DNA from 3 places in the Streptomyces sp. P3 genome. Region 1 is predicted to be linked to each of the others. Evidence: riboswitches for the same ligand, from Rfam matches in the RefSeq annotation. Region 1 holds a riboswitch; each other region holds the start of a gene.

What was found. A riboswitch is a leader RNA that binds a small molecule or an ion and turns the genes downstream of it on or off. The one in region 1 is predicted to bind cyclic di-AMP.
Region 2: linked by a shared signal. The riboswitch ahead of C6376_RS10890 (M23 family metallopeptidase) and the one ahead of C6376_RS34880 (LysM peptidoglycan-binding domain-containing M23 family metallopeptidase) in region 1 are both predicted to bind cyclic di-AMP.
Region 3: linked by a shared signal. The riboswitch ahead of C6376_RS23070 (C40 family peptidase) and the one ahead of C6376_RS34880 (LysM peptidoglycan-binding domain-containing M23 family metallopeptidase) in region 1 are both predicted to bind cyclic di-AMP.

The regions. Positions count from the first base shown of each region.
Region 1 covers NZ_CP028369.1:7,900,464-7,905,814, reverse strand. The annotation lists gene C6376_RS34885 (DUF6250 domain-containing protein) at 1-116, opposite strand, end outside; gene C6376_RS34880 (LysM peptidoglycan-binding domain-containing M23 family metallopeptidase) at 443-1,408, opposite strand; cyclic di-AMP (ydaO/yuaA leader) riboswitch at 1,413-1,570, opposite strand; gene C6376_RS34875 (alpha-galactosidase) at 1,875-3,950, opposite strand; gene C6376_RS34870 (tyrosine-protein phosphatase) at 4,175-4,972, shown strand; gene C6376_RS34865 (DUF6126 family protein) at 4,981-5,103, opposite strand; gene C6376_RS34860 (helix-turn-helix domain-containing protein) at 5,100-5,351, opposite strand, start outside.
Region 2 covers NZ_CP028369.1:2,415,561-2,420,911, reverse strand. The annotation lists gene C6376_RS10895 (aldo/keto reductase) at 1-111, opposite strand, end outside; gene C6376_RS10890 (M23 family metallopeptidase) at 274-1,314, opposite strand; cyclic di-AMP (ydaO/yuaA leader) riboswitch at 1,324-1,490, opposite strand; tRNA gene C6376_RS10885 (tRNA-Met) at 1,806-1,879, opposite strand; gene C6376_RS10880 (dihydrofolate reductase family protein) at 1,951-3,078, opposite strand; gene C6376_RS10875 (MarR family winged helix-turn-helix transcriptional regulator) at 3,190-3,732, shown strand; gene ribA (GTP cyclohydrolase II) at 3,867-4,508, shown strand; gene C6376_RS10865 (hypothetical protein) at 4,495-4,815, opposite strand; gene C6376_RS10860 (hypothetical protein) at 4,815-5,162, opposite strand; gene C6376_RS10855 (GntR family transcriptional regulator) at 5,322-5,351, shown strand, end outside.
Region 3 covers NZ_CP028369.1:5,103,625-5,108,975, reverse strand. The annotation lists gene C6376_RS23080 (ATP-dependent Clp protease proteolytic subunit) at 1-379, shown strand, start outside; gene C6376_RS23075 (hypothetical protein) at 387-692, shown strand; cyclic di-AMP (ydaO/yuaA leader) riboswitch at 1,030-1,241, shown strand; gene C6376_RS23070 (C40 family peptidase) at 1,245-1,718, shown strand; gene C6376_RS23065 (ATP-binding protein) at 1,864-2,346, opposite strand; gene C6376_RS23060 (helix-turn-helix transcriptional regulator) at 2,560-3,432, shown strand; gene C6376_RS23055 (DUF397 domain-containing protein) at 3,442-3,690, shown strand; gene C6376_RS23050 (8-amino-7-oxononanoate synthase) at 3,765-4,892, opposite strand; gene bioB (biotin synthase BioB) at 5,041-5,351, shown strand, end outside.

The sequences.
Region 1 (5,351 bases):
TCGTGGGCGAGGAGCCGCCGGCGGCGGGGCGCGGCGCTCGCCGTCGTCGCGGGTGCGAGGGCGGCCAGGGCGGCGGAGGCGGCGAGTGTGCCGAATGCTCTGCGCGTCGTCGTCACGGGATGCGGCTCCTTCGGGTGGGACCGGGGCGGCGGGGCGGCTTCGGTGTGCGGCGGGCCCCGCGCAGACGCCCGGTCGGCGTCCGTCGGGTCCCGGGCCGACGCCGAAAGCGCTTGCCGTCTGACCGGACCACTGTGTCCGTATCGGCCTCGCCTGTCGACGGTGCGACCGGACACGCCACAGGACCGCAATCGAACGATCATGAATGAGCGGAGCCGGCGGTGTCCGTGACGCACGCACGCCGGACACGCCGAAGGCCGGCCCCGGATCGTGCGATCGGGGTCCGGCCTCGGGCTGCGTGTCGGGCGCGGGGGCGTCGGCGGTGTCAGCCGACGGAGACGCCGTGGGCGCGGAGGTAGGCGACCGGGTCGACGTCCGAGCCGTAGTCCGGCGTGGTGCGGATCTCGAAGTGCAGGTGCGGTCCGGTCACGTTGCCCGTCGCGCCGGAGAGCCCGACCTGCTGGCCCGCGCCGACGGTCTGGCCGGCCGAGACGGAGAGCTGGGACAGGTGGGCGTACTGGGCGTAGTAGCCGTCGTTCAGCTTGATGACGACCTGGTTGCCGTAGGCGCCGCCCCATCCCGCGGAGACGACGGTGCCCGCGGCGACGGCCTTCAGCGAGGTGCCGGTCGGGACGACGAAGTCGACGCCGGTGTGGTAGCCGCTGGACCACATGCTGCCCGACTGGTGGTACGGGGTGCCGACGGTCGCGCCGGACACGGGCAGGGTGAAGCCGCTCGCGCTGCTCTCGGCGGCCTGGGCGGCCGCCTTCGCGGAGGACCCGGAGGACGACGACTTCGACGCCTCCGGGGACTTCGAGGTCGTCGCGGACCTCGAGGACTTCGCGAAGGAGTGCGCCGAGGACGAAGAAGACGACGAACCGGACGACTTGGGGGCGCCGGACGCGGCCTTCGCGCCGATGGACAGCTTGAGGCCGGGGTGGATCAGCGAGGGGTCGGCGCCGACGGCCTCACGGTTGTCCTGGTACAGCTTCTTCCAGCCGCCGCCGACGTGCTGCTCGGCCGCGATCTTCGAGAGGTAGTCGCCGGAGCGCACGGTGTAGGTCGTGGCGGCGGACTTCCGGGTCACCGGAGCGGTCGGCGCGGCCTTTTGGGAAACCGTCTGCGCGACGGCCCGGGAGACGCCCTGGGGCGCGGACTCCGGAGTTGCCGCGTGGGCGCCGGAGGCGGCCATGAACGGAAGGGCGAGCGCGGCACCACCGGTTCCGGCGGCGGCTATGGAACGGGTGAGGCGCTGGGCCTTGGGACGGCGGTGCTTACCCTTCGCGGGCATGACGAATTCCTCTCCGGCGCCTGCGAGGTGAGCTGTCGGGTGCGGACTGGAGATGTCCGGCCGCGTCGGGACGCGGCTTTACCCCGAGCCTGTTCCGGGACCGGAACAGGCGGTGATGCCTGTGGGTCCCCCGCTCCTGCCGTGTACGGGTGAGTGTGCGGATTCCGGGCGGCGGCAGGATTGGGCGTCCGTCCGGATTGGTGTGGAACGTAAGCGACCGGGACGCACAGGGACAAGCAGAGGTTGCACGGTGATGGCTTTTATCTTGATCCGCCGCCTGAATTCCCGGTCACGCTCCGTGAATCAGAACAGCCTTTTCGGCGCAAGCACCCTGGAAATCCGCATGAATTACGTGAACATGACGGGCGACGTACGGTCACGGATATGACGCTGCTCACGTGACGCTTCTCCAGCTTTTCCTGTTCCAGAGCGAGTTGGAACGAAGAATCCAATTCGGACAGAAACCTCAGATGCGACGCAGTCGGATAACCGTCGCATCAAGGTCGCCTCGCAGCCCCGTGCCCATTCCGTGATGCAGAAGCACCGCACCTCGGTGGATTTCACCAGTTTCACGGCATTCGTACGACGCCGTCGGGTCGAGTCCGCGCAGCCGCAGCGCCGGAACGGGCTCGCCGAACCGCTGCGCCTGGAGCCAGGCGAGGACGACCGTCTCGTCGCCGAGCACGTACTGGACGGCGCTCAGGCCGCCCGCCGGGGGACGCAGCCGATACAGGTCGCCCTGCTGCACGATCGTCCGGATGTCCTTGTAGAGGTCCACCCACCGGCGGGCCTCGGCGAGCTCCTCCTCACTCCACTCGGCGAGGTCCCCGCCGACGCCGAGCACCCCGGCCATCGCGCTGACGAACCGGAAGCGCAGCGAGCTGACCCGCCCGTTGAGCTGCGTGTTGGGGCTGTCGGTGACCCACGCGGCCATGACCCGGGCGGGGTGGATCTGGCTGAAGCCGTGCTGGATGTCGAGCCGGTCCAGCGGGTCGGTGTTGTCGGAGGTCCACACCTGGTCGGTGCGGCTCATGATCCCCAGGTCGACTCGTCCGCCGCCGCCCGAGCAGGACTCGAAGGCGACGCCCGGGTGGGCCGCCCGCAGCCGGTCCAGGAGGCCGTACAGGGCCCGTACGTGGTCCACCCACAGGCGTTGCGGGTAGGGGTCGTCCGGCCAGCCGGCGTCGGTGAAGCAGCGGTTGAAGTCCCACTTGACGTAGTCGATCGGCGCGCTGGACAAGAGCCCGTCCAGCTGTTCCCAGAGGTATTCCCGGACGTCTTCACGCGCGAGGTTCAACATGAGCTGATTACGGAACTCCGTCCGCTTTCGTCCTGTTTGGAACTGTACCCAGTCCGGGTGCGCCCGGTAGAGGTCGCTGTCCGGGTTGACCATCTCGGGCTCCACCCAGATGCCGAACTGCATGCCGAGGGCGCGCACGTAGTCGGCGAGGGGCTTCAGCCCGTTCGGGAAGCGGTCCGGGTTGGGCTGCCAGTCGCCGAGCCCGGCGTGGTCGCCGGTGCGGGCCCCGAACCAGCCGTCGTCCACCACGAAGAGCTCGACGCCGATCGCCGCGGCGCGCCGGGCGAGGGTCGCCTGCTGCTCCTCGGAGATGTCGAAGTAGGTGGCCTCCCAGGAGTTGAACAGCACCGGCCGGTCCTGCTCGGCGTCCGGGACGACATGGGCCCGCTGGTAGGCGTGCCAGGCGCGGCTCGCCCCGCCGAAGCCGGCGTCGCTCCACAGGCCGGCGAAGACCGGCGTGGTGAAGGAGTCGCCCGCCGCGAGACGCAGCAGGCCCGAGTCGTCGTACCCGGCGCCGCCGGTGATCTGCACGCGCGCGTCGGGGAGCCGGGCGACGGCGATCCGCCAGGATCCCGACCAGCCGAGGGCACAGCCGTAGACCTCGCCGCGCTCCTCGATGGCGTCGGTGTCGAGGGCGACCCAGGGCAGGTGCTGGTGGCCGGTGTGGCCGCGACGGCTGCCGATGACCGTCTCGCCGTGGCCGAGCGGGGTGCGCGCGAGCCGCGACTCGGCGGCCCAACGGCCGTGCAGCTGCGACAGCCGCCAGTCGTCCCGCTCGGGCAGGGTCCAGGTGGCCGAGTCCGCGCGGAGCAGCTCCAGCGGCTGCTCGCCCTCGTTGCGCAGGGTCGTCCACCGCTCGACGACGTCGCCGCGCATCCGGTAGTGCAGGGTGACGGCGAGTCCGTTGTCCCGGAAGCGCAGCCGCAGTTCGTCGCCGTCCCGCTCGTGCGCCTCGAAGGTCCACTCGGTGCCGCGACGCTCGTCGGTACGCACCGACAGGGCGGGCCGGACGAACCGGGGGCCACCCTCGACCGGGTACTCCTCACGGCCGTCGAGCGGGGACTCGAAGGACGCCCCGCGCTCCGACCACGGAAGCGCGGCCAGGGCCTCGGCGTCGGCGAGGGCGATGGCCGGGCCCCAGTGCAGATGGACCAGTTCGTCCGCCTCGGTGAGGTGGAGGGCATAACTGCTGGTGGGCCCGGAAAGGACCCAGGTGCGGCCGGCGTCGGCGATCTCGGGCATCAAAAACCCCCACTGATACGAACAGGTGCGATCAAGCGTCAACATCATCGAACGCGGTCCGCCCGTCGGGCAACTTCCGGCGGACGACGCCCCACCTGGGCGGACGTCCGACCTGGGCGGCCTGCGGTCGCCCCGTTGCCCCGACGACCGGTGTCGTATGGTCGAGGAGGTCCTGTCGGCCACCACGAGCCGCGCCGACGCGGACCGACTGGGAGGGAGCCCCCGTGACGCAGCAGATCCCGTCGACCGAGCCCGAGCTGGCCGGCGTGCGCAACTTCCGGGACGTGGGGGGTCTGCCGACCGTCGACGGCCGGCGCGTGCGCCACGGTGTGCTGTTCCGCAGCGGCCATCTCGCGCACGCGACCGACGAGGACGCCGCGTTCCTCGCCGGCCTGGGCCTGCACACCGTCTTCGACTTCCGCAACGCCGCGGACCAGAGGCTGGAGGGCCCGGACGTCGAGCTGCCGGGCGTGCGCAACGTGAACCTGCCCCTGTCGGACCCGGCGGACGGCGCCGAGTTCTGGAAGATGGTGCGGGACGGCGAGATCGACCAGCTGCGCGGGATCCTCGGAGACGGCAGGGCGGCCGGCCGGATGATCTCCTCCTACCGCAGGATCGTCACGGAGCGCACGGCAGAGCACTCACAGGTGCTGCACGCGCTCGCCGAGGACAGCGTGCCGGCGCTGATGCACTGCGCGGCGGGCAAGGACCGCGCGGGCCTGTCCGTCGCGGTGACACTGCTCGCCGTGGGCGTGGAGCGCGAGGCGATCCTCGACGACTACCTGCAGTCCAACGCCAAGCACCGCCGCTACAAGGTGCGCCGCAGCGCCACCTCGGCCGCGGCCTACTCCCCCGAGGTCATGGAACTGCTCGACCCCCTCTTCGACGCCCGCGCGGAGTACCTCGAGGCGGCCTTCGAGACCGTGCAGCAGACCTGGGGCGGCGTCGACGCCTATCTGGAGCAGGGCCTCGGCGTCTCCCCCGAGACCCGCGCCCGACTGCGCGAGCGGCTCCTGGACTGACGGCCCCTCTACTGCTTGGCGCCCACCTCGAACAGCAGCCAGAGGAACCCCGCGAGGAGATGTCCCACGGCGATGTAGATGATCAGCCGGATCCAGAGGGTGCGGGGGAACTTCTCCTCGATGTCGCTCATGACGTCACTCCGGTCTCCGGCGGGTTCGGGCCCAGGCACATCGTGGCCGTGGGGCTGTGCAGCAGCGTGTGTACGAACAGGAGCTCGACCCCGTCGGCGTCCTGGGCGGCGATGCGGTGCGGGGTGAGCGAGTCGAAGTGCGCGCTGTCACCGGGCCCGAGCAGCTCCGCGGCGTCCGCCAGCCGCAGCCGCAGCCGCCCGCGCAGCACGTGCAGCCATTCCTCGCCCGGGTGCACCCGCACGATGTC
Region 2 (5,351 bases), 5.5 Mb from region 1:
GAGGACGGCGAAGGAGGCCGCCTCGTCCGCGGTCCAGCCGAAGACGTTGCCGCCGAGGGCGAGGGGGAAGATCTCGAGGTCCGAGGAACCGAGGGTGCGCAGAGAAGTCATGCTTCGTCTCAACGGACGCGGCAGGCACGCCATTCCTCGCGTGACACGAAGAACAGGTGAACAAGCGGCAGCCCTGACGTCGGGGGTGGCCGTCAGGGCTGCCGTTGCTCGATGGTCCTCAGAGCTCCTCGAGGGACGGCTCAGGCCTCCTCGAGGGACGGCTCAGGGGTTGAGGCCCTTGCTGCGCAGCCAGGCCGCCGGGTCGATGCCGTCGGCGTCGCCGTTCGCGTGGACCTCGAGGTGGAGGTGGGCTCCGGTGACGTTCCCGGTGGCGCCCACGCGGCCGATCACGTCACCGGTGGCGACCTTCTGGCCGACGCTGACGCTGATCGACGACTGGTGGCAGAACCAGAGCTCGGTGCCGTCGTCCAGGGTGAGGATGGTGCGGTAGCCGTAGGAACCGGCCCAGCCGGCCTCGGTGATGGTGCCGCTGTGGACGGCCTTGATGAGCGTGCCCGTCGGCGCGGCGAAGTCCAGACCCGTGTGGTAGCCGGAGGACCAGAGGGAGCCGGCCTGGCCGAAGGTCGAGGTGATGGTGTACGAGGAGGTCGGCAGCGTGTACTGCTTGGCCAGCTCGGCAAGACGCGCGGCCTCGACCTTGGCGGCGGCCTCCTCGGCGGCCTTCTTCTTCGCGGCGGCGGCCTTGGCCAGCGCCTCCTTCTCGGCCTTGACGACGGCGTCGGCCTTCGCCTTGGCGGCCGCGGCGGCGGCCTTGACCTCGACCTGGGTCTTCTGCGACTCGGCCTGGGCCATGATCCGGCTGCGCAGGGCCTCGCCGGCGTCGGCGACGCTCTGGTCGACGTCGGTGTCGGCGTCGGTGTCGAAGGCGGCCTCGGAGCCGAAGCTCGCCAGGGCGGGCGCGGCTTCCGGGGCGGGCTTGTCGTCGGAGATCAGCGAGCCCACGCCCGGCAGGTCCGGCATGGAGATGGAGACCGGGGCCTTGCCGGTGTTGGCGCTGGCCATCCCGCCCGCGCTGACGGCGGCGATGACGCCGACGCCGAGGACGGTGGAGCTGCGGGCGAATCCGCCGCCGCGCTGCTTGGCGACGCGGTGCTTGCCGCGTACCGGGCGAATGGACTCCGCGGTGGGGTTCCACTCCTCCCAGGGGCCCTCGTCGGTGCGGTAGCCGCCGTAGCCGAAGGTCTCGGTGGGGGGCTGGACCGGCGCGTACGGGGCCTCGGGGGCAGGCGGGTTGGACGCCACGCGGGCGCGCTCCTTTCCTTCCGTCGCCTACCGGGTTAGCTGACGGGTTCGGAGTCGGAAGGTCTCCTACGCGCGTATACCGGCCGTGGACTCTGCGAGTTCACGGAGGCTTCCGCGTGATTCACCCCAAGGTGGTGGTTCCCCGGTTCCCTTGCGGGATTCGGCGCGTGCGCACGGAGCCGACTCTTGTGTCGGCTGGGACGGCCGCGCTGCGTTATCGAACGTTAATAGACCCGGGGGTGCGTTTCCAAGCCGTTCTTCTTGATCAACAACAATTCCGGCCTGGACTTTCTGGCCAGCAGCGGTGAAAAACGGGCGAGTTGACCCTCGTTCCGGGCGCCTCACCAGTCACACGCGTAGACGCGGCCGCCCAGGCACGGCGCACAGGGCGGCCACCCGGTCACGAAGGGTCACGAAGGGGCGTGGACACGCCATGGAGACGAACGCACCGAGGGCCGGAACCCTTTCGGATTCCGGCCCTCGGCCTTCAGTAGCGGGGACAGGATTTGAACCTGCGACCTCTGGGTTATGAGCCCAGCGAGCTACCGAGCTGCTCCACCCCGCGTCGTTGTGACTCCAGTGTACGTCATCCGGGGGACGCCCAGCACCAGGCTTTGTCGCGGCCCGGCCGGGGCCTCACACCAGGTGCCGGTTCGGGGCCTTCGCCCGCTCCTCGTACTCCGGCAGCACAAGGACGTCGACGCCCGAGGCCGCCAGCATGCCGGTCCCGTCCGCCGCCGTCACGAAGGTGTCGGGCTCGCGCCACGCCGTGACCACCCGGCGCACGCCGGCGTCCAGGATGAGGCGGGCGCACGGGGCGGGGCGGGAGGAGCGGCGGGCGCAGGGCTCGAGGCTGCTGTAGACGGTGGCGGCGGCCAGCCTGGGGTCGGCGGGGTCGAGCTTCGCGAGCGCCGCCTCCTCGGCGTGCACGACCGGGTCGCCTCCCTCGCGGGAGTGCCCGCGGGCCAACTCCGTCCCGTCGGCGGCCACGATCACCGCGCCGACGCTGAACGCCGTGCCGGAGGGCGGGCACTGGGCGGCCAGCTCGCAGGCGAGGGCCAGCCAGTGCCGGTCGGCCGCGGCGGCGAGCGGTCCGGCGCCGGGGGCGGTGGGCTCGTAGCGGTGCAGGACGACGTCCTCGATGCGCCGTGTCTCCACCAGCCGCAGCCGTCCGCCCTGGTAGCCGCCCGGCCCGAAGAGGCGGGGCGCGTCGGGGTCGCCCACGAACAGCGGGGCGAGGACGAGCTGGAGTTCGTCGGCGAGCCCCTGCTGGAGCAGCTGGGTGTGGACGGTTCCGCCGCCTTCGACCATGAGGCGCCGGACGCCGAGCTCGTCGTGGAGGTGTGTGAGGAGGCGGCGCCAGTCCAGCTCGGGGCCGAGCGGGACGACGTCCGCGGCGATGCCGAGCGCGCGGGCCCGTTCGGCGCCCTTCTCGGTCGTGTACACGGCCTTCTCGCCGCCCGTGTGCCAGAAGTTCGCCGCCGGGTCGAGGTCACCGGAGCCGCTGACGGTGACCTTGAGCGGGTAGGCCGGCCGGCCGGCGGCGACCCGGGCGGCGCGGCGCTCGGGGGAGTTCACCAGGAGCCGGGGGTTGTCGGCGCGGATGGTTCCGGCGCCGATGAGGATGGCGTCCACGGAGGCCCGTACCGCGTCGACGCGGTCGAAGTCGGCGGGGCTGGAGAGCAGCAGGCGTTCGGGCGTGGTGTCGTCCAGGAAGCCGTCGAGGGAGACGGCGGCGGACAGCAGGACGTACGGGTACGGCATCGACGTGCTCCCGGGCTCGGTCCGACGGCGGTCTTGGCTGGGGGGTCTTGATTGTCAGGGTCTCGATCGGCGGGGTCTTGGTTCAAGTTTGAAACAACCTACACTGGGTGCATGACGACTCGCTGGCTCACCCCCGAGGAGCAGCGCGCCTGGCGCGCCTATGTTGCGGGCTACCTCCTGCTGGAGGACGCGATCGACCGGCAGCTCCAGCAGGAGGCCGGCATGCCCCACCTGTACTACTCCATTCTCGCCAATCTCTCGGAGACCCCGGAGCGACGGCTGCGGATGACCGAGCTCGCGGAGCAGCTGAAGATCACCCGTAGCAGGCTGACCTACGCGGTGTCCCGGCTGGAGAAGGACGGGCTGGTGCGGCGCGAGGAGTGCCGGTGGGACAAGCGCGGCACCGTCGCGGTCCTGACGGACGAGGGCATGGCGATCCTGGAGAACCTCGCGCCCGGCCACGTCGAGACGGTCCGCGCCGGCCTGTTCGACCGGCTCACCCCCGAGCAGGTGGGACAGCTGGCGGAGATCTTCACGCAGGTCGTCCAGGGTTTCCAGGAGGACGCGGGCGGCGAGGCCGGAGCCGAGGAGCTCCCGTGGCGGCGGCGTTCGACGCCCTGCTCCGGGACGCCGGGGGCCTCCGGGGCCTCGTGAGCCGCGCCACAAACCAGTTGCTTCAAATTTAAAGCATGGGGTAGGGTCTCGTTTCGTCGGACTTGCTTCAAATCTGAAGCAAAGACCGGCCCAGTATCGCCCTGACAACCGCCCTCCGGACCCGGGAGCCCCTCATGCCCGACACCCCCGCCGCCACCCAGCGCGCCCGCGTCCGGGTTCCGCTCCGCTTCCACGACGGCTACTCCGTCGACGCCGAGCTGGTCACCTTCCACGGACTCGTCGACGGTCAGGAGCACGTCGCCGTCGTCCTCGGCGAGCCGGCCCCGGGCTCGGTCCCGCTGGTCCGGCTGCACTCCGAGTGCCTGACCGGCGACGCCTTCGGCTCCGCCCGCTGCGACTGCGGCCCCCAGCTGCGCGAGGCGGTCGAGCGGATAGCGGCGACCGGCGGCGTCCTGCTCTACCTCCGCCAGGAGGGCCGCGGCATCGGCCTCTACAACAAGCTCGACGCGTACGCCCTCCAGGACCAGGGCCTCGACACCTACGAGGCGAACGCCGCGCTCGGCCTGCCCGAGGACGACCGTGACTACACGTCGGCCGCGCAGATGCTGCGCGCCCTCGGCATCACGAGCCTGGACCTGCTGTCCAACAACCCCGACAAGGCAGAGCAGTTGCGGGATCTGGACATCGACGTCCAGGACCGCGTGCCGACCGGCGTCTTCACCACCCCGCACAACGTCCGCTACCTGCGCGCGAAGGTTCTGCAGACCCAGCACACGCTGCCGCTGGCCTCCCTCACCGGCCTCAGCGCGGTCTGACGACGCCGTCGGCCTCCGGCGCGGGCAGGCGCATGCCCCGGGACTCCGCGACGCGCAGGGCGTCTCTCAGGCACTCTGCGAGCCGAAGGCCCGCGTAACGCACCTCGGTGTACGGCGACACGGGGTCGTCCAGCAACGGGCGGGCGAGGCCGAGCACGTCGACGGCCAGGGCGAGCTGTGTGGCCTCCAACTCGTCGGCGAGACGCGAGAGACGGCTGCCCCGGTCGTCCGTCACCAGGTAACAGGGTTTGCCGTCGGGGGACGACCAGGGCAGGAGCCTGGGGGGCGAGGAGAACGCCGGTGTCATCACGCGGCCACCTCCCGCGCGCCGATCAGGTGCCCGTCCAGGTCGACCCCGAAGTCGGTGGCCAGGACGAGGGCGAGCCGACGACGCTGCTGGAGCGCGGCCTCCCGGTCGTGCGCGGCGAGGTAGGGGCGCACGAGAACGGACTCCGCGCCGTCGAGTGAGCCGACGAGCCCGTACGGGGAACGGTGCAGGGGAAGGTGCGGCCCCACTGGTGCGGATTCGTGCCGTACGGCGGTGAAGTGCAGGCAGAGCCGGGGCCGTTGACGGTGGGTGCGACGCCGTTTCCCGGTGCCGGGCGCGAGGAGAAGGCGCACCCACTCGAGGGTGCGACGGATAAGGTCATGCATGTCGACGCTCCTTTGTAGCGTTGGCCACGCCCCGGGAGGTCTAGCTCACCTCGCCGGGGTCTTTCCATCCTGGAAGCTACACCGCTCTGCAGCCCTCTACATACAAGTACAGAGGGATCCACACGATCGTGCACATCACTGCCGCTCTACGTTGGACAAATGAGCGATACAGAAGAGTCGGACGCGGCC
Region 3 (5,351 bases), 2.8 Mb from region 1:
GATCCGGTTCGTCACCTGCGCCGTGTCGACGACGTGTCTGGGGCAGGCGGGCACGTCGGCCGCGGTCCTGCTGGCCGCGGGCACGCCGGGCAAGCGGTTCGCCCTGCCGGGGGCGCGGATGACGGTCCGCCAGCCGTCGCTGCCCGAACCCGTCGAGGGCCAGGCCAGTGACCTGGCCCTCCGGGCCGAGGAGCTGGCCCGCACCCGTGCGGCCCTGGAGGGGATGCTCGTGCGGCACACCGGGCGGACGCCGGAGCAGGTGACCTCGGACATCGAGCGGGGCACGTTCCTCACCGCCCCGGAAGCGGTGGCGTACGGCCTGGTGGACGGGATCGTCCCGAGCCGCAAGGCGTCCGCCGGGGCGCAGGGCGGGAGGTGAGCCCGCGATGGTGCCCGAACTGCCGCCGCTGCCCGCGCTGACCCGCGCGGAGGCCGAGCTGATCGACGGATACCTCGACGTGGTCGACATGCTCGGCCGCATCAACCCCGCCCACCACGGGGACACCTACCGCGGACTGCGCGCCGCCCAGGCACTGGTGAGCAAGGCGACCGCGCTGCGCGACGCGCTGACACTGATGCACCAGCGGGGCGAGAGCGAGCTGCACGCGCCGACGCTCGCGCGGGCGCTGCGCGTCCTGGACGGGGAGCGCCGCACGGCGCGCGTCACACTGCCGCCGCTCGCCGGGAGTTGATCCGGGGCGGCACCGGTCCGCACGACTCCGGCCCCGACGTGACGTCCGGGCCGGCGTCGAAACGACCCGGAAGGCGTACCCCCGTTCGGCAGAACCTCGCCTGTTCCCCCGGACGTCCAGAAGTTGCGCAGAAGGGCGCTCCTCGGGCGGACCGGAAGGCATCGTCGCTGGTGGGAGGCTTCGAGAGGGCTCGATAACTGATCATCCGTCAGAGTGTTCACCTGAACGGCCCAGTGGTGAGTAACCCCACAAATCCCCGGTTCCATTGGGATTTTCGGACATCAGTGGGCCAAGATCCCTGTCTGACGACAAGCCCCCGCCACAAGCGGCGGGGCGGTCCGGGTGGACGCCGAGTCCTGCCGCCTCCCGGATGACCGGTCGACAGGAGTGCATCGGCAGGAGTGGAGGACCCAGGCACGACGGGTCGCCGGAACGGTCACGCCATGACCGGGCCGAGCAGCCCTTGGGGTGAAGCCGCTGACGCGGCCGGGCAACTTCGCCAGCCCGAATCCGACAGGTCATCCTTCACAGGCGGCTGACGAAGGGTTGCGCATGACTGCGCTCAATCGTGTCCCGTCGCTCATGGCCCGGGCCGGTACGGCCTCGGCGTTCGCCATCGCCGCCGTGGGCGGCACGGTCGTGGTCCCGGGGCTCGCTCCGGACGCCGCGGCCGCCACACCGGCGACGAAGGCGCTGCAGGTCGCGGCCTCCAAGAAGGGTGCACCGTACAAGTACGGGGCCACCGGGCCGAAGAGGTTCGACTGCTCGGGGCTCACGCTGTACTCGTTCAAGAAGGCGGGCAAGAGTCTGCCGCGGACGGCGGCCCAGCAGTACAACAAGACGAAGCACATTTCGGCGTCCAGCCGCAGGGCGGGCGACCTGGTGTTCTTCCACTCGGGGTCGAACGTATACCACGTCGGGATCTACGCGGGTAAGGGCAAGATCTGGCACTCGCCGAAGACCGGGGACGTGGTGAAGCTGCAGAAGATCTGGACCAAGAGCGTCTGGTACGGCCGGGTCCGCTAGGGCCCAGACGCTGATCTGGCGGGTCCGCCGGGTACGGCCGGGTCCGCCGGGACCTGAGCGCCGATCTGGCGGTCTCGCCGGGTCCGTCGGGCCCACTGGGGCCCACCGGACCTCCCGGGGCCGTGCGGGGCGTCCTGACACGCCTTCACCGCCCCGGGAGCTCACCCTCCGCCGGGACCGCCAGGACCCCGGCAGCCGGCTCCGCCACCGGGACGGTCCACGGGAGCTCGACGACGACCGTCTTGCCGCCCTCCCGGGTGGGCCGCACGCTGAGTCTGCCGCCGGCCTCCGCGGTCAGCCAGCGAATGATCACCATGCCTCGGCCGTTGTCCTGCTGGACGGCGGCCGGCAGTCGTTGCGGGAAGCGCGGATGACTGTCGGTGACGCCGATGCTCAGCCGTTCTTCGCGGTCGAGGACCAGGTCCACCGTGAAGGTGGGTGACTGACCGAAGGTGTGCTGTACGGCGTTGGTGGCGAGTTCCGAGACGATCAGACGGACGGTGTCGGCCGCCTCGGCGTCCGCGGGCAGGCCCCACTCGCCGAGGGCGCCGGCCACGAAGGCCCGGGCCGTGGAGACCGAGGCGGGATCGCTCGGCAGAGTGAGGGTTGCTTCCAGGTGGTCTGCCATGGCGACGTCGTCCCTTTCCCACGGGACCGGAGCCCGACACGGTGTGGATGGTTCGAGTACGGTCCCGGACTGGTGCTTCTTCGCCAGACTGCCATCACCACGCCGGTCACGGGTGGCGATCCACCAGGATGTGCATATATCTGTCGCCCGATGCGGTGAACTCTGCGACGACAGAGCGTATTTGGCCGGCCTGTCAGGAGTAAGGAGGAGCCCGTGCAGCACGGACCGGCGGTGCGCCGCCGCAAGCTGGGCGCCGAACTGCGCGCTTTACGCGCCCAGGCGGGTCTCACCAGTGGTGATGCGGCCCGGCTCGTCGGGTGGCACCAGTCCAAGGTGAGCCGCATCGAGACCGGCGTCAGTGGATCGAAATCGGCCGATGTGCGGTTACTCCTGGACGCCTATGGTGTGGCGGATCCGCACCTGCGGGAGCTGATGCTGGCGTTGGCGGGCGCCGATTCCGACGCCGGCGGTGGCGGCGGCCGGGACCACTGGTGGCACGCCTACCGTGGGGTGCTGCCGCCGGCCTACCGGGACTTCATCAGCCTGGAGTCCCAGGCCAGCGCGATGCGCACCCTGGAGACGACCGTGGTGCCGGGCCTGCTGCAGACGCCCGAGTACGCGCGCGCGGTGACCGGCGCCGCCGTCGAGGGCCTCGACGAGGACCAGCTGGACACCCTGGTGGAGGTGCGGCTGGCCCGCCAGGACGTGCTGCGTGCACAGCCGCCGCTGGAGCTGAGCGCGGTGCTCGACGAGTCGGTGCTGCGCCGCGAGGTGGGCGGCCCCGAGGTGATGGCGCGACAACTGCGACGGCTGGCGGAGGCCTCCCGTTTGCCGCAAGTGAGCCTTCAGGTGCTGCCGTTCACCGCGGGTGCGCATATCGGGGTAACCGGCCCTTTCGTTATCTTCTCATTTTCGCGCACTTCTGATCTGGATGTGGTTGTTCTCGACCACTTGACGAGTAGCCTCTATCTCGAACGGAAAGAAGACCTCCAGGCCTACGCCCAGGCCTTCAACGCCCTTCGGGCGCACGCCCTTTCGCCCGGGGAATCATCGGATTACATCGCCGCGATCGCCGACGGCGCGTAAGGAGGCACCATGTCCGCAGTACCGCGGAACGTACCTTCCCGTACCGATCCCGACCGTCTCCCGCAGGTGCGGTGGCTGCGCAGCAGCTACAGCACGGGAGCCAACAACTGCGTCGAGACCGCCCGGCCGGACCGTGGCCCCTGGGCCGGTCTGCTCGCCGTACGCGACTCCAAGGACCCGGCCGGTCCCGCCCTGCTCTTCTCCCCCGAGAGCTGGACGGGTTTCACCGCCTCGCTCCGCGGACCACGCCGCACCTGACGGGGCGCCCCCCACCCGTCACCCGCGACCCACGGCCCTGTCTCGCCCACCCGTGGCGGCCGTGTCCCGCCGACTCATGGCCGTGCCTCGCCGATCACCCGCACAGCACGTTCCAGCTCGGCCCCGGAGAGGTCTGCACGGGCGGTGAGCCTCAGGCGCGAGATGCCGTCGGGCACGGAAGGAGGACGGAAGCAGCCCACGGCCAGACCTGCGGCCCGGCAGTCCGCCGCCCACTGCAGAGCCTCCTCCGGGGACGGCGCCCGCACCGAGACGACGGCGGCGTCGGGACGCACCGCTTCCAGGCCCTCGGCCGTCAGCCGCGCGTGCAGTTCACCCGCCACCGCACGCGCGCGTGCCGCGCGCCCCGGCTCCCGGCGCAGCAGCCGCAGCGCCGCCAGCGCGGCGCCCGCCGCCGCCGGGGCCAGCCCCGTGTCGAAGATGAACGTGCGGGCCGCGTTCACCAGATGCTCGATCACCCGCGCGGGGCCCAGCACGGCGCCCCCCTGGCTGCCGAGCGACTTGGACAGCGTGAGCGTCACGACGACGTCGGCGGCGCCCGCGAGACCGGCGGCCTGCGCGGTCCCCCGGCCGCCGTCCCCGAGCACGCCCAGTCCATGGGCGTCGTCGACGACGAGGCCGGCGCCGTGCTCCCGGCAGGCGGCGGCGAGGCCGGCCAGCGGGGCCGCGTCGCCGTCGACCGAGAAGACCGCGTCGGAGACGGCCACGGCCGGGCCCTCGTGGGCGCCGAGCGCCTTGCGCACGGCCTCCGGGTCGGCGTGGCCGACCACCTGGACGGCGCCGCGGGCCAGCCGGCAGCCGTCGATGAGCGAGGCGTGGTTGCCGGCGTCGGAGACGATCAGCGAGCCGTGCGGGGCCAGCGCGGTGACGGCGGCGAGGTTGGCCGCGTAGCCGGAGGAGAAGACCAGCGCCGCCTCGAAGCCGCAGAAGTCCGCCAGTTCCCGCTCCAGGTCGCCGTGCAGCTCTGTGGTGCCGGTGACGAGGCGCGAGCCGGTGGCGCCGCCGCCCCAGGTGCGGGCGGCGGCCGCGGCCCCCTCGACGACCTCGGGATGACGGGCCAGACCCAGGTAGTCGTTGCTGGCGAGGTCGAGCAGCGGCGAGTCGGCGGGACGCGGCCGCAGCGTCCGCACGAGTCCGGCCCGGCGGCGCAGCTCCGCCTGCTCGTCGATCCAGCCGAACGCCATGGGTCCTCCGGTGCTTTTGTAGGTAGCGGACAGACACTAGCGGTAGGGCCGCCCACCCACGGTGTGGCAATACCCACACGTCGAACCGGGTGTGTTGTGTGATCCCTACCTTGGCCCGGACCGGGTGCGTAAGACAGGATCGGCTCTCATGGACCTGCTGAACACGCTGGTGGACAAGGGGCTTCGGCGCGAGCTGCCGACCCGCGAGGAGGCTCTGGCCGTCCTCGCCACTTCCGACGACGACGTGATGGACGTGGTGGCCGCGGCCGGGAAGGTGCGCCGGCACTGGTTCGGGCGACGGGTGAAGCTCAACTACCTCGTCAACCTCAAGTCGGGCCTGTGCCCCGAGGACTGCTCCTACTGCTCCCAGCGGCTGGGCTCGACGGCCGGCATCCTGAAGTACACCTGGCTCAAGCCCGACGAGGCCTCGCAGGCCGCCGCGGCCGGACTCGCGGGCGG